2 regions of the Streptomyces sp. NPDC055815 genome follow, and region 2 is predicted to be linked to the other one. Evidence: riboswitches for the same ligand, from Rfam matches in the RefSeq annotation. Region 2 holds a riboswitch; the other holds the start of a gene.

Region 1 (6,833 bases), on a different contig from region 2:
TTTCCCCGGAGAGGGACACGCGAAACCACTCTCAGGGTGATTATCACTCGGCGTGCCGAGTGTGGCGATCGTTGACGCACCCCGAGTGACTGCCTACCTTCGTGTGGGCAGGTCAAGGACGGAGGGTCGGCGTGATGAGCAGCGCGGACGGTACGGCAGGGAGCTCGCTCGGACGCGTGTCCGGGGAGAGCGGTCCGTATCCGCTTCACGGCAGTGTGGACGACCTCGGGACGGACACCGGTGCCGGCGTCGCCGACGAGGCGATCGGCTACCGCGGACCGACGGCCTGCGCGGCCGCCGGGATCACCTATCGCCAGCTGGACTACTGGGCACGCACCGGACTGGTGGAGCCGAGCGTGCGGCCCGCGTACGGGTCGGGGACGCAGCGGCTGTACAGCTTCCGCGACGTCGTCGTGCTGAAGATCGTCAAGCGTTTCCTCGACACCGGGGTGGCCCTCCAGAACATCCGGGCCGCGGTGCAGCACCTGCGCGCCCGGGGCTTCCGGGACCTGGAGCGGATGACGCTCATGAGCGACGGGGCCACCGTCTACGAGTGCTCCTCGCCCGACGAGGTCGTCGACCTCCTCCAGGGCGGGCAGGGCGTCTTCGGCATCGCCGTCGGGGTCGTCTGGCGCGATGTCGAGGGCGCGCTCTCGCAGCTCCACGGGGAGCGGGTCGACACCGGCGAGACGCTGGTCGGGCACAACCCGGGCGACGAGCTGGCGCGGCGGCGGCGCGACAAGGCGGTCTGAGGGCGGGTCCCGTCGCGGTTCGGTTCCCGTTCCGGCGGCGGGGCCTGGTGGGCCTCAGGGGCGTTGTCAGTGGCGTAGGGCAGCATCGGACGTGTGAGAGCCGCGCCCACCATCCTGCATCTCGACATGGATGCCTTCTTCGCCGCCGCCGAGCAGGCGTCGAAGCCCAGCCTGCGCGGAAAGCCCGTGGTCGTCGGCGGCCTCGGGCCCCGGGGCGTGGTCGCCACCGCCTCCTACGAGGCCCGACGCTTCGGGGTGCACTCGGCCATGCCGATGGGGCAGGCGCGGCGGCTCGCGCCGAACGCCGCGTATCTCGTGCCGCGCTTCGCCTTCTACCGCTCCATCAGCGAGCAGGTCATGGAGCTGCTCGGGCGGCTCTCCCCGCTCGTCGAGCCCCTCAGCCTCGACGAGGCCTTCGTCGATCTCGAAGCCGGCGGTGTCGCCGACGACAGCGCGAGCGCGCGGGCCGTGGGGGAGCGGCTGCGGGCCGACATCCTCGCCACGACCGGGCTCACCGGGTCCGTGGGGCTCGCCGGGTCCAAGATGATCGCGAAGATCGCCTCCGAGGAGGCCAAGCCGGACGGGCTCGTGCTGATCGAGCCCGGCACCGAGCGGGAGCTGCTCGGGCCGCGATCGGTACGGATCCTGCCCGGGGTCGGGCCGGCCACCGGGGAGCACCTGCGGCGCGCCGGGATGACGACCGTGTCCGACCTCGCGGAAGCGGGCGAGGACGAGCTCGTACGGCTCCTGGGACGGGCGCACGGGGCGTCCCTGTACCGGATGGCCCGGGGGTACGACGATCGGGCCGTGGTGGCCGAGCGGGACGCCAAGTCGGTGTCGGTCGAGGACACCTTCGACGTGGACATCCACGACCGCGTACGGATCCGGATCGAGGTCGAACGGCTCGCGGAGCGGTGCGTGGGGCGGCTGCGGGCCTCCGGGCACTCAGGGCGGACCATCGTCCTGAAGGTGCGGCGCTACGACTTCTCGACGCTCACCCGGTCCGAGACGCTGCGAGGGCCGACGGACGACCCGGGCGTCGTACGGGAGGCCGTGGGGCGGCTCCTGGAGGCGGTGGACACGACGGGGGGCGTGCGCTTGCTGGGGGTCGGCGTGAGCGGGCTCGCGGACTACACGCAGGAGGATCTGTTCGCTCAGGCCGGGGCCTCCGAGCGGCCGGCGGAGGAGGTAGGGCCCGAGGCGGCCGCGGAGGTGGAGGCGATGCCGTCCGCCGAGGCGGAGAGCGCCGAGCGGGTGTGGGCGCCCGGGCACGACGTGCGGCACGCCGTGTACGGGGCCGGGTGGGTCCAGGGGAGCGGGGTCGGGCGGGTCACGGTGCGGTTCGAGGAGCCGTGGTCCGGGCCCGGGCGGGTGCGGACGTTCTCCGTGGACGATCCGGAGCTGGAACCTTCGGAGCCGTTGCCGCTGGTGCGGGGGGACGCGGCGGCGTGAGGGCGCGGGCCGCCGCGCCCCGCGGCCGGGCCCGGGTTGCCACCGCACCGCCTCGTGCGGTGGCAACCCGCGCCGCCTCGGCCGACGGCTGGGCCCTCAGGTGCCGTCCTGGCCCGCCAGGCGGCCGAAGTCCTTGTCCGGGGTGTCCGGGGGCGGGGGCGGGAGGGCCAGGCTGTAGTGGCGGTAGAGCTGGAGTTCCTGCTCCGGCGAGAGGTGGCGGCCCACCCCGAAGTCCGGGGCGTCCTTGATCAGGGCCCTCTCGTACGGGATGTGGAGGCCGTCGTCGAGCAGCGCGCTCGGCTCCAGGGGGACGAAGGCGTCCCTGCTGAACAGGCCCGTGCGGACCGCGGCCCACTCCGGGACGCCGGTCGCGTCGTCCAGGTACACCTCGTCCACGGTTCCGATCTTGTGCCCGTTCCGGTCGAACGCCTTGCGGCCGATCAGGCTGCGCGGATCGATATCGGTCTGCACGGTCCCTCCAACTGGTCGCAACTGCTCTACACCCCTACGAAAGTGCACATCTGGGATGTCGGCCACTTGAGCGATGGAAGCCGCAACCTCGCTGGTAGGCTGGTTGTGGCTGTCGACCCTGTGCGGGAGAGTCCCCCGGAGAAACCTTCCGGTGGGCGCCGAAGGAGCAAATCCTCCCCGGAATCTCTCAGGCCCCTGTACCGCGCGGACGAGGTCACTCTGGAAAGCAGAGCGGATGTCCGACGGCATTCCGCTCTCACCGACGGTGAAAGCCGGCGGGCCGCGAGGCGTGCCGGTGAAACTCTCAGGTTGAGATGACAGAGGGGGAGGCCGTCCGGGTACCCGCGCCGTGGTGCCCCTCGCAGGTCGTGACGACCAGGAGGCCTCCGTACATGACCGCCAACCGCACTCCGCTCTCCGAGCTCGAACAGGGCATCCCGTTCGAGCAGCGGCACATCGGGCCCGACGCCGAGGCTCGGGCCAAGATGCTCGCCCAGGTCGGTTACGGCTCGCTCGACGAGCTCACGGCCGCCGCGGTGCCGGACGTCATCAAGAACGCCGAGGCGCTGGGCCTGCCGGCCGCGCGCACCGAGGCCGAGGTCCTCGCCGAGCTGCGCACGCTCGCCGACCGCAACCAGGTCCTCGCCCCGATGATCGGTCTCGGCTACCACGGGACCTTCACTCCGCCCGTGATTCTCCGGAACGTCATGGAGAACCCGGCCTGGTACACCGCTTACACGCCGTACCAGCCCGAGATCTCCCAGGGCCGCCTGGAGGCCCTGCTCAACTTCCAGACCATGGTCGCCGACCTCACCGGTCTGCCCACCTCCGGCGCCTCCCTCCTCGACGAGGGCACCGCCGCCGCCGAGGCCATGGCCCTCTCCCGCCGGGTCGGCAAGGTCAAGAACGGCGTCTTCCTCGTCGACGCCGACGCGCTGCCGCAGACCATCGCCGTCATCGAGACCCGCGCCGAGCCGACCGGTGTCGAGGTCGTCGTCGCCGACCTGAGCGGGGGCATCCCCGCCGAGGTCGCCGAGCGCGGTGTCTTCGGCGTGCTCATCCAGTACCCGGGTGCCTCCGGCGCCGTCCGCGACATCAAGCCGCTGATCGACGCCGCCCACGAGCTCGGCGCGATCGTCACCGTCGCCGCCGACCTGCTCGCGCTCACCCTGCTCACCTCCCCGGGCGAGCTCGGCGCCGACATCGCCGTCGGCACCACCCAGCGCTTCGGCGTCCCCATGGGCTTCGGCGGCCCGCACGCCGGCTACATGGCCGTCCAGGACAAGCACGCCCGCTCCCTGCCCGGCCGCCTCGTGGGCGTCTCCGTCGACGCCGACGGCAACCGCGCCTACCGCCTGGCCCTGCAGACCCGCGAGCAGCACATCCGCCGCGAGAAGGCCACCAGCAACATCTGTACCGCTCAGGTGCTGCTCGCCGTCATGGCCGGCATGTACGCCGTCTACCACGGTCCGGACGGCCTGAAGCAGATCGCCGAGCGCACGCACCGGTACGCCGCCATCCTCGCGGCCGGTCTCACCGCCGGTGGCGTCGAGGTCGTGCACGGCTCGTACTTCGACACCCTCACCGTCCGCGTGGCCGGCAAGGCCGACGAGGTCGTCGCCGCCGCCCGCGAGGCCGGCGTGAACCTCTACCGCGTCGACGCCGACCTCGTCTCGATCTCCTGCGACGAGACCACCGGGCGCGAGCAGCTCGCCGCCGTCTGGGCCGCCTTCGGCGTCACGGCCGATGTCGAGGCCCTCGACGCGGTCACCGAGGACACGCTGCCCGCCGGTCTGCTGCGCTCCGACGCGTACCTGACCCACCCGGTCTTCCACGCGCACCGCTCCGAGACCTCGATGCTGCGCTACCTGCGCAAGCTCGCGGACCGCGACTACGCGCTCGACCGCGGCATGATCCCGCTCGGCTCCTGCACCATGAAGCTGAACGCGACCACCGAGATGGAGCCGGTGACCTGGCCCGAGTTCGGCCAGATGCACCCCTTCGCGCCGGTCGACCAGGCCGCCGGATACGTCACGCTCATCACCGAGCTGGAAGAGCGCCTCGCCGAGGTCACCGGCTACGACAAGGTGTCGATCCAGCCCAACGCCGGCTCGCAGGGCGAGCTCGCCGGCCTCCTGGCCGTGCGTGCCTACCACCGCGCCAACGGCGACGAGCAGCGCACCGTCTGCCTCATCCCGTCCTCCGCGCACGGCACCAACGCCGCCTCCGCGGTGATGGCCGGCATGAAGGTCGTCGTCGTCAAGACCGCCGACGACGGCGAGGTCGACGTCGAGGACCTGCGCGCCAAGATCGCCCAGTACCGCGACGAGCTGTCCGTGCTGATGATCACCTACCCGTCCACGCACGGCGTCTTCGAGGAGCACGTCGCCGACATCTGCGCCGAGGTCCACGAGGCCGGCGGTCAGGTGTACGTCGACGGTGCCAACCTCAACGCGCTGGTCGGTCTCGCCAAGCCGGGTCACTTCGGCGGCGACGTCTCGCACCTGAACCTGCACAAGACCTTCTGCATCCCGCACGGCGGCGGCGGCCCCGGCGTCGGCCCGGTCGGCGTCCGCGCCCACCTCGCCCCCTACCTGCCGAACCACCCGCTCCAGCCCACCGCGGGCCCGGAGACCGGTGTCGGCCCGATCTCGGCCGCCCCGTGGGGCTCCGCCGGCATCCTGCCGATCTCCTGGTCGTACGTGCGCCTCATGGGCGGCGAGGGCCTCAAGCGCGCCACCCAGGTCGCCGTCCTCGCGGCGAACTACATCGCCAAGCGCCTGGAGCCGCACTTCCCGGTGCTCTACACCGGTCCGAACGGGCTGGTCGCGCACGAGTGCATCGTGGACATCCGTCCGCTGGCCAAGGCCACCGGCGTCAGCGTCGACGACATCGCGAAGCGCCTCATCGACTACGGCTTCCACGCGCCGACGATGTCCTTCCCGGTGGCCGGCACGCTCATGATCGAGCCGACCGAGTCCGAGGACCTGACCGAGCTCGACCGCTTCTGCGACACGATGATCGCGATCCGCGCCGAGATCGAGAAGGTCGCCTCGGGCGAGTGGCCCGCCGACGACAACCCGCTGCACAACGCCCCGCACACCGCGGCCGCGCTGGGCGGCGAGTGGAACCACCCGTACACCCGCGACGAGGCCGTCTTCCCGGCCGGTGTCTCGGCGGCCGACAAGTACTGGCCGCCGGTGCGCCGCATCGACGGTGCCTTCGGCGACCGGAACCTGGTCTGCTCCTGCCCGCCGCTGGACGAGTACGACAACTGAGCATGCGCCGAGGGCCGGTTCGGAGGATCTCCTCCGGGCCGGCCCTCGGCGTTTCCCTCGTACGGTGTCCTGCCGCGCGGCTTCAGGCGGCGGTCGTCACCTGTCCCGCGGTCAGCGGCCGGTGCGGGGCGATGATCTGCCCGTCCGGCAGCAGTTCGCCGGTGTCCTCGAAGAGCAGGACACCGTTGCACAGCAGGCTCCAGCCCTGTTCCGGGTGGTGTGCCATCAGTCGGGCCGCCTCACGGTCGGCGGAGTCGGCGGTGGGACAGGCAGGCTGATGCTGGCACATGGGTGGGTTCTTTCGCTGCGTCGTGGTGGATGTCCTGCGGCTCTGTGCGCTCATGGCCGCCCCCGTCGGTCGGTTCGGTTCCGGTCCCCAGTGTTGCCCCACGGACGGTCTTCCGCAGGTATTTCGCGGCAGCTCGTCCTCTCCTGGGAAGACGCATCACCCGCAGGGGCGGTTCAGGTCAACTGCACCGTCTCTTCGGGTGGTTCGGGGTGGTCCCAGCGGGCTAGTCCGTACGGGAGGGGCGTTCGGGAGGCGCGTTCGGGCGCACGGTTCGGACAGGAGTGCGCCCCGTGACCCGGCCGGGTCACGGGGCGGCGTCGCGTGGGTTCGATCAGGCGGGCGCCGGCGAGCCCAGGAGGGGCGGCGGCGCGAGTCGTGTACTGAGCACGGGCAGGAGATCGGCGACCTGGTACGGGCGGTGCGCCGCGATCCCCGGGGGTGCGGGGGCCAGGGGCACCATCAGATCGGCCGCGGCCGGGGCGACGGTGGTGCCGTCGTCCTCCGGTCCGGCCTGCAGCCAGAGCGTCAGCATGTAGAGCTCCGGTACGGACAGCAGTCGTGGTGCGTACGTGACCGGCAGGGCCTCGGCCT
Region 2 (6,833 bases):
GCCTTGCCGGAGGCGCCGGAGTTGTCCGGAGTGCCGGGAGCGTCGGGCGCGCCGTCGACGGTGGCGGTCGCCTCGCCCGCACTCGTCTCGTGCAGTGGTGCCGTCATCGTGGTGAGGACCCCTCTCGGCCGCCGGTAGCCGGCCCTTGCCCGCCGCGGGTAGCGGCTCGGTGGAACAACCTGCTGGACATCGGCTCGAAAGGAGCCGAACGCCCTGTGTTCCGGGGAGTCTTCAATGCGCTTGTGATCACCCGCCAGACCTGAAGGTGAATGTTTGCTCAAACGTGATGCGGTGCTGCGACTTCCGTTATCCGGACGTCGTGATCACGTGAGCGGACCAACCGGGGCCCTCTTGTGCGCAATCGGACATGCCACTCAACTGGTGGCGTGACCTATGGAATTGGGGTGAACGAAGGCCTCCGGAGGGGACTCGGGAGGCCATTTCCGACATGTGGGGCGCGCGTGGCGTCTCAGTATCCGGACGGCGCCGGTGGCGGGTATCCGTACCCCGGTACGGGAGCGGAGCCGCGTCCGGCGTGCGCCTCGCGGTCGTAGAAGGGGCGCGCGTTCGCCCGCAGCCAGAGCGCCACCGGGTCGTACGCGTCGGAGAGGGCGACCGTCGAGACGGGCAGGCCGTCGGGGACGGAGCCGATCGACTGGCGCATCATCGAGCGGACCGTGTCGACGGTCGCCGGGGAGGTGTCGTACAGGTCGAGACCGATGGCGAGGTACGGGGAGCCGAGCGCCGGCTGCACCCAGCCGCGGCGCAGCGCGCGGACGGCCGGGGTGCGGTGCGCGTTCTGCGTGAGCAGGGCGTAGAACTGCGGGATCTCCAGGGCGGGCTCGGTGACCCGCAGCGGACCGGCGGGCATCCGGTCGAGACCGGTGGCGATCCGGCGCAGGTCGGCCCAGGGGATGCCGACGCCGCCGCCGGGGGCGTGCGGATTGAGCCAGACGCCCCAGCGGTCGGGGTAGAGGGCGCGGGCGATCTCGCGGCCGGTGACGAGCTCGTGGGCGCGGTTCCAGCCGGAGGCGGCGAGCTCCTGCGCGGAGGTCACGCAGGGCGCGTAGCCGAAGCCGTCGACCTCCATGTTCCCGTACTGGGCGTCGGGCGAGCCGGGTGAGCCCTGCCAGAGCAGCATCCGGAGCTCGCCGTCGGCGAGGGCGTGCAGCAACTGCTCGTACGCGTCGTAGCGTCCGGGTGCCACCTGGCGCAGCATGTGCTCGACCGTCCCGGTCGAAGCGGTGCCTGACGCGCTCACCCTGGGTCCCGCCCCTCTTCCGTCCACCATGTGGGTCCGTCCAGCGATCGAGTCGGTGCAGCGATGCGAGTCGGTGCAGCGATCGAGTCAGTTCAGCTTAAACAGGGGGCCGCTCACACGGCGGCGCGCTGGTAGAAGGGGCGAACCCGCTCCAGCATCCAGTCGCCGACCGGGTCCTGCGCCATGTCGAGCAGGATGAGGTTGACCGGCCAGGCGACCTCGACCCGGCCGAGGGCGCGGCCGAGGGCGTCCAGGGGGGCGTTCCGGTCGACGCCGTCCCAGCCGCCCAGCTGGACGCCGATGAAGAGGGCCGGTTCGGTGCCCTCGACGCTGGCGAGGGCGCGGCGGGCGGTGACGACGACTCCGGTGGCCTCGAACTCGGCGGAGGCCGCGGCGAGGAAGTCGACCGGGTCGTCCTGCCAGTCGGGCTCGAAGAGCCGGACGCGGCCGCCGCTGGCGGGGCCGTCGAGCGGGGTGCGGCCGATGCGGCAGAGCTCGGCGACGGCGGGCGGGGGCAGCGGGACGCCGACGGTGCCGCCGGGGTTCACGGCGATGCCGAGCTGCGGGGGCAGGCCGCGGGCGAAGTCACGGGCGGGGGCGACGGTGAAGGACATGTGGTCGCCGACGACGGCGAGGAACTGCTGCTCGGAGCTGAAGACGGGCACGTAGGCCGCGCCCTCGATCTCCATGGTCGCGAGGTCGAGTCCGGGGCTGTCGGGGCCGCCGCCGTTGGGCAGGGGCACCCAGATCGGGCTGCGGCCGAGCACCTCGACCAGCCGGCCGCCCGCCTCGGGGTTGCCGAGTGAGGCGGCAAGGACCTCTTCGAGCTCGTTGCCCGGCCACGTCACGTCCACGGTCGCGTCTTCCCCTTCTCGCACGGCCTGCCGCACCGGCCGCCCGGCAGCACCCTAACGCCGCCCCGGCACCGCCGTGGCCAAAAGGGAAGGGTACGGGCGTCCCGGGACGGCCCGGGACACCGGACGGCCCGGGACGCCGGACGGCCCGGGACACCGGACGGCCCGGGACACCGGACGGCCCCGGGGTCGTCCCTAGGCGGTCTCCCGGAAGCCGATCCTGCGGAGGGAGTCGGCGGCGTCCCGGTCGAGGAGGGTCACCGAGGCGCAGCCGTGCGGGAGGCTGCCGGACTCGGCGGCCCGCAGGAGCCGGCCGACGGCCCGCCGGTGCCGCGCGAAGGCGTACGTGGAGACGCCCCGGCCACGGGCCTCCTGGCCGGCCCGCGCGGTGTCCGGGGTGACGTCGAGGAGGACCAGGTGCAGGGCGCGGCCGCGCCGTCTCGCCTCGCGGGCGAGCCAGCCCCGCACCCATGACTGGGTGCCGCAGTCGTGGACGATCAGGCTCGCGCCGGAGCGCAGGGCGCGGCGCAGTCCGGCGTAGTGCGCGATCCGGACCAGGGGGCGGTAGACGGCGTACGGGAGGAGGCGGGGCATCCGGGCCTCCCAGCGCTCGCGGGCGTCCTGGGAGTCGACGCCGCTGCCCTCGGCGGCGCGCTTCATCAGGGTGGACTTGCCGCTGCCGGGCAGCCCGGAGACGACGACGAGGTCGCCGGCGGCATAGGTGAGGGCGCGGGGGCCTCGGCCGCCGCGCTCGCGCAGGTCCCGCAGGAGCCGGCCGCGGCTCCGGGCGCGGGCCCGCTGGGACGGTATGCCGGTGCTCGTCGCGTATGCGCCGGTGTGCTGGATCCTCATCGCTCTCCCCCTGTCGGGTCTCAGGAGACCTGTGGGAGACCCTTGCCCACGAAGTGTAAAGAATCGGTAATGCGACACAAGCGATTTGCCCCGCCGACACCGCATGCAATGATGTGCCCGCCAGGCGCGCACAGTCGCCGCACAATCGCATACCGGCCGCTCGAATCCGCGCGGGAGAGTTCCGGACCGCCGAGCGCGTCCGGGCGCCGAAGGAGCAAGACCCTCCCTTGAATCTCTCAGGCCCCGTACCGCGTGGATGAGGCAGATCTGAAAAGCGGGACACCTGTCGTGTCCCCACCCAAGGTGCAAGCCGACCTCCCGGCACCGATCCGTCGGTGACGAGATGCTCTCGGTGAACCTCTCAGGTTCCATGACAGATGGGGAGGACGTCCTCGCCCGTCATGTGTTTTCGTCACCGATCACGCCCTTGGGACCCGGGAGCCACCCCATGAGCACTGCCCCCCGTCTGACCGCCCTCGATGCCCTGCATCGTTCGCTGGGCGCGACCATGACCGACTTCGCCGGCTGGGACATGCCGCTCCGGTACGGCAGCGAGCGCGAGGAGCACAACGCCGTCCGCAACCAGGCCGGCCTCTTCGACCTCTCCCACATGGGCGAGATCACCGTCACGGGCCCGCAGGCCGTGGACCTCCTGGACTACGCCCTCGTCGGCAACATCTCCACGGTGGGCAACGGCCGCGCCCGCTACACGATGATCTGCCAGGAGGACGGCGGCATCGTCGACGACCTGATCGTCTACCGCCTCGGCGAGACCGAGTACATGGTCGTCGCCAACGCCTCCAACGCCCAGGTCGTCCTGGACGCCCTCGTCGCCCGCGCCGAGGGCTTCGACGCCGAGGTCCGCGACGACCGCGACGCGTACGCCCTGATCGCGGTCCAGGGCCCGGAGTCCCCCGGCATCCTGAAGTCGATCACCGACGCCGACCTGGACGGCCTCAAGTACTACGCCGGCCTGCCCGGCACCGTCGCGGGCGTCCCGGCGCTGATCGCCCGCACCGGCTACACCGGCGAGGACGGCTTCGAGCTGTTCCTGAAGCCCGAGCACGCCGAGGGCGTGTGGAAGGCGCTGACCGAGGCGGGCGAGGGCGTCGGCCTGATCCCCTGCGGCCTGTCCTGCCGCGACACGCTCCGCCTGGAGGCGGGCATGCCGCTGTACGGCCACGAGCTGACCACCGCCCTCACCCCCTTCGACGCCGGTCTCGGCCGGGTCGTGAAGTTCGAGAAGACCACCAACGAGGGCCGCTTCGTCGGCCGCGAGGCCCTGGAGGAGGCCGCCCAGCGCGCCGAGACCGCCCCGCCGCGCAAGCTCGTCGGTCTGATCGCCGAGGGCCGCCGCGTCCCGCGCGCCGGCTTCCAGGTCGTCAAGGACGGCCAGGTCATCGGCGAGGTCACCTCCGGCGCCCCCTCCCCGACCCTCGGAAAGCCGATCGCGATGGCGTACGTGGACGCGGCGCACGCCGAGCCCGGCACCCAGGGTGTAGGTGTGGACATCCGCGGCACCCACGAGCCCTACGAGGTCGTGGCGCTGCCGTTCTACAAGCGCCAGAAGTGACGCAGTCGTCTCACTCCTCGTCTCACCTCGCAAGACCCACGTTCATCAGTACTCCCCCGATCCAGGAGAATCAGGTCATGAGCAACCCCCAGCAGCTGCAGTACACCAAGGAGCACGAGTGGCTGTCGGCCGCCGAGGACGGCGTCGCGACGGTCGGCATCACGGAGTTCGCGGCCAACGCGCTCGGTGACGTCGTCTACGCCGACCTCCCGGCCGTCGGCTCGACCGTCACCGCGGGCGAGACCTGTGGCGAGCTGGAGTCGACGAAGTCGGTCAGCGACCTCTACTCCCCCGTCACGGGCGAGGTCGTCGAGGCCAACCAGGACGTGGTGGACGACCCGTCCCTGGTGAACACGGCTCCGTTCGAGGGTGGCTGGCTGTTCAAGGTGCGCGTCGCGGAGACGCCGGACGATCTGCTCTCCGCCGACGAGTACACCGAGTTCGCCGGGAACTGAGACCGGGCCCGAGACCCCCTAGGGATCGATTCATGTCGCTTCTGAACACTCCCCTCCACGAGCTGGACCCCGACGTCGCCGCCGCCGTCGACGCCGAGCTCCGCCGTCAGCAGTCCACCCTCGAGATGATCGCCTCGGAGAACTTCGCTCCGGTCGCGGTCATGGAGGCCCAGGGCTCCGTCCTCACCAACAAGTACGCCGAGGGCTACCCGGGCCGCCGCTACTACGGCGGCTGCGAGCACGTCGACGTGGCCGAGCAGATCGCGATCGACCGGATCAAGGACCTGTTCGGCGCCGAGTACGCCAACGTGCAGCCGCACTCCGGCGCCTCCGCGAACCAGGCCGCGCTGTTCGCGATCGCCCAGCCCGGCGACACGATCCTGGGTCTGGACCTGGCCCACGGCGGCCACCTCACCCACGGCATGCGCCTGAACTTCTCCGGCAAGCAGTTCAACGTGGTCGCGTACCACGTGGACGAGGCCGGTCTGGTCGACATGGCCGAGGTCGAGCGCCTCGCCAAGGAGCACCGCCCGAAGGTGATCATCGCGGGCTGGTCCGCCTACCCGCGCCAGCTGGACTTCGCCGAGTTCCGCCGGATCGCCGACGAGGTCGAGGCCTACCTGTGGGTCGACATGGCCCACTTCGCGGGCCTGGTCGCCGCCGGTCTGCACCCGAACCCGGTCGAGTACGCGGACGTGGTGACCTCCACCACGCACAAGACGCTCGGCGGCCCCCGCGGCGGCATCATCCTGGCGAAGAAGGAGTTCGCGAAGAAGCTGAACTCCTCGGTCTTCCCCGGTTTCCAGGGCGGCCCGCTGGAGCACGTGATCGCGGCCAAGGCCGTCTCCTTCAAGGTCGCGGCCTCGGAGGAGTTCAAGGAGCGCCAGCAGCGCACCCTGGACGGCGCCCGCGCGCTGGCCGAGCGCCTGGTCCAGGACGACGTCACCGCCCACGGTGTCTCCGTCCTCTCCGGCGGCACGGACGTGCACCTGGTCCTGGTGGACCTGCGCAACTCCGAGCTCGACGGCCAGCAGGCCGAGGACCGTCTCCACGAGGTCGGCATCACGGTCAACCGGAACGCCGTTCCGAACGACCCCCGCCCGCCGATGGTCACCTCCGGTCTGCGCATCGGCACGCCGGCGCTCGCGACCCGCGGCTTCCAGGCCGAGGACTTCGCCGAGGTCGCCGACGTCATCGCGGAGACCCTGAAGCCGGGCTTCGACGCCGACAAGGCCGCGGTCCTCAAGGCCCGGGTGACCGCTCTGGCGGACAAGCACCCGCTGTACCCCGGCCTGAAGTAATTTCGTACCCTTTTGTTCGTACGGAATCTCCGGGGCACCACGCACACTGGACAGTGAGCGTGGTGCCCCGGCCCTTGCTCAGCCCTTCTGCGCGCTTCTCTGCTCCACCCCGGCAGACAACGGCGTCTAGCCCCCACAAGGAGTCCTCCCGTGGCCATCTCGGTCTTCGACCTGTTCTCGATCGGCATCGGTCCGTCGAGCTCCCACACGGTGGGCCCCATGAGGGCTGCCCGGATGTTCGCCCGCCGCCTGAAGAACGAGGGCCTGCTCGCCCCCACGGCGAAGATACGAGCGGAGCTGTACGGCTCGCTCGGCGCCACCGGCCACGGCCACGGCACCCCGAAGGCCGTCCTCCTGGGCCTGGAGGGCAACTCGCCGCGCACGGTGAACGTGGAGACCGCCGACGACGAGTTCGAGCGGATCAAGGCGAGCGGGAAGATCAACCTGCTCGGCGCGCACGAGATCCCCTTCGACTTCGACGCCGACCTGATCCTGCACCGGCGCAAGGCGCTCCCGTACCACGCCAACGGCATGACG

What was found. Region 2 has a riboswitch for glycine ahead of gcvT (glycine cleavage system aminomethyltransferase GcvT). Riboswitches for the same ligand answer to the same signal wherever they lie in the genome.
Region 1: it holds a riboswitch for glycine, as region 2 does, so the genes downstream of both, gcvP (aminomethyl-transferring glycine dehydrogenase) here and gcvT (glycine cleavage system aminomethyltransferase GcvT) in region 2, are expected to answer to the same signal.

What each region holds. Positions count from the first base shown of each region.
Region 1 covers NZ_JBSHDU010000002.1:273,330-280,162, reverse strand. The annotation lists gene ACWGN5_RS03095 (MerR family transcriptional regulator) at 135-752, shown strand; gene ACWGN5_RS03090 (DNA polymerase IV) at 846-2,204, shown strand; gene ACWGN5_RS03085 (PRC-barrel domain-containing protein) at 2,301-2,675, opposite strand; glycine riboswitch at 2,789-2,888, shown strand; gene gcvP (aminomethyl-transferring glycine dehydrogenase) at 3,068-5,953, shown strand; gene ACWGN5_RS03075 (DUF5999 family protein) at 6,036-6,242, opposite strand; gene ACWGN5_RS03070 (hypothetical protein) at 6,574-6,833, opposite strand, start outside.
Region 2 covers NZ_JBSHDU010000140.1:1,133-7,965, reverse strand. The annotation lists gene ACWGN5_RS41000 (ABC transporter permease) at 1-107, opposite strand, end outside; gene ACWGN5_RS40995 (enhanced serine sensitivity protein SseB C-terminal domain-containing protein) at 470-1,261, opposite strand; gene ACWGN5_RS40990 (enhanced serine sensitivity protein SseB) at 1,375-2,115, opposite strand; gene ACWGN5_RS40985 (AAA family ATPase) at 2,311-2,967, opposite strand; glycine riboswitch at 3,129-3,228, shown strand; glycine riboswitch at 3,229-3,354, shown strand; gene gcvT (glycine cleavage system aminomethyltransferase GcvT) at 3,416-4,540, shown strand; gene gcvH (glycine cleavage system protein GcvH) at 4,618-4,995, shown strand; gene ACWGN5_RS40970 (serine hydroxymethyltransferase) at 5,028-6,296, shown strand; gene ACWGN5_RS40965 (L-serine ammonia-lyase) at 6,447-6,833, shown strand, end outside.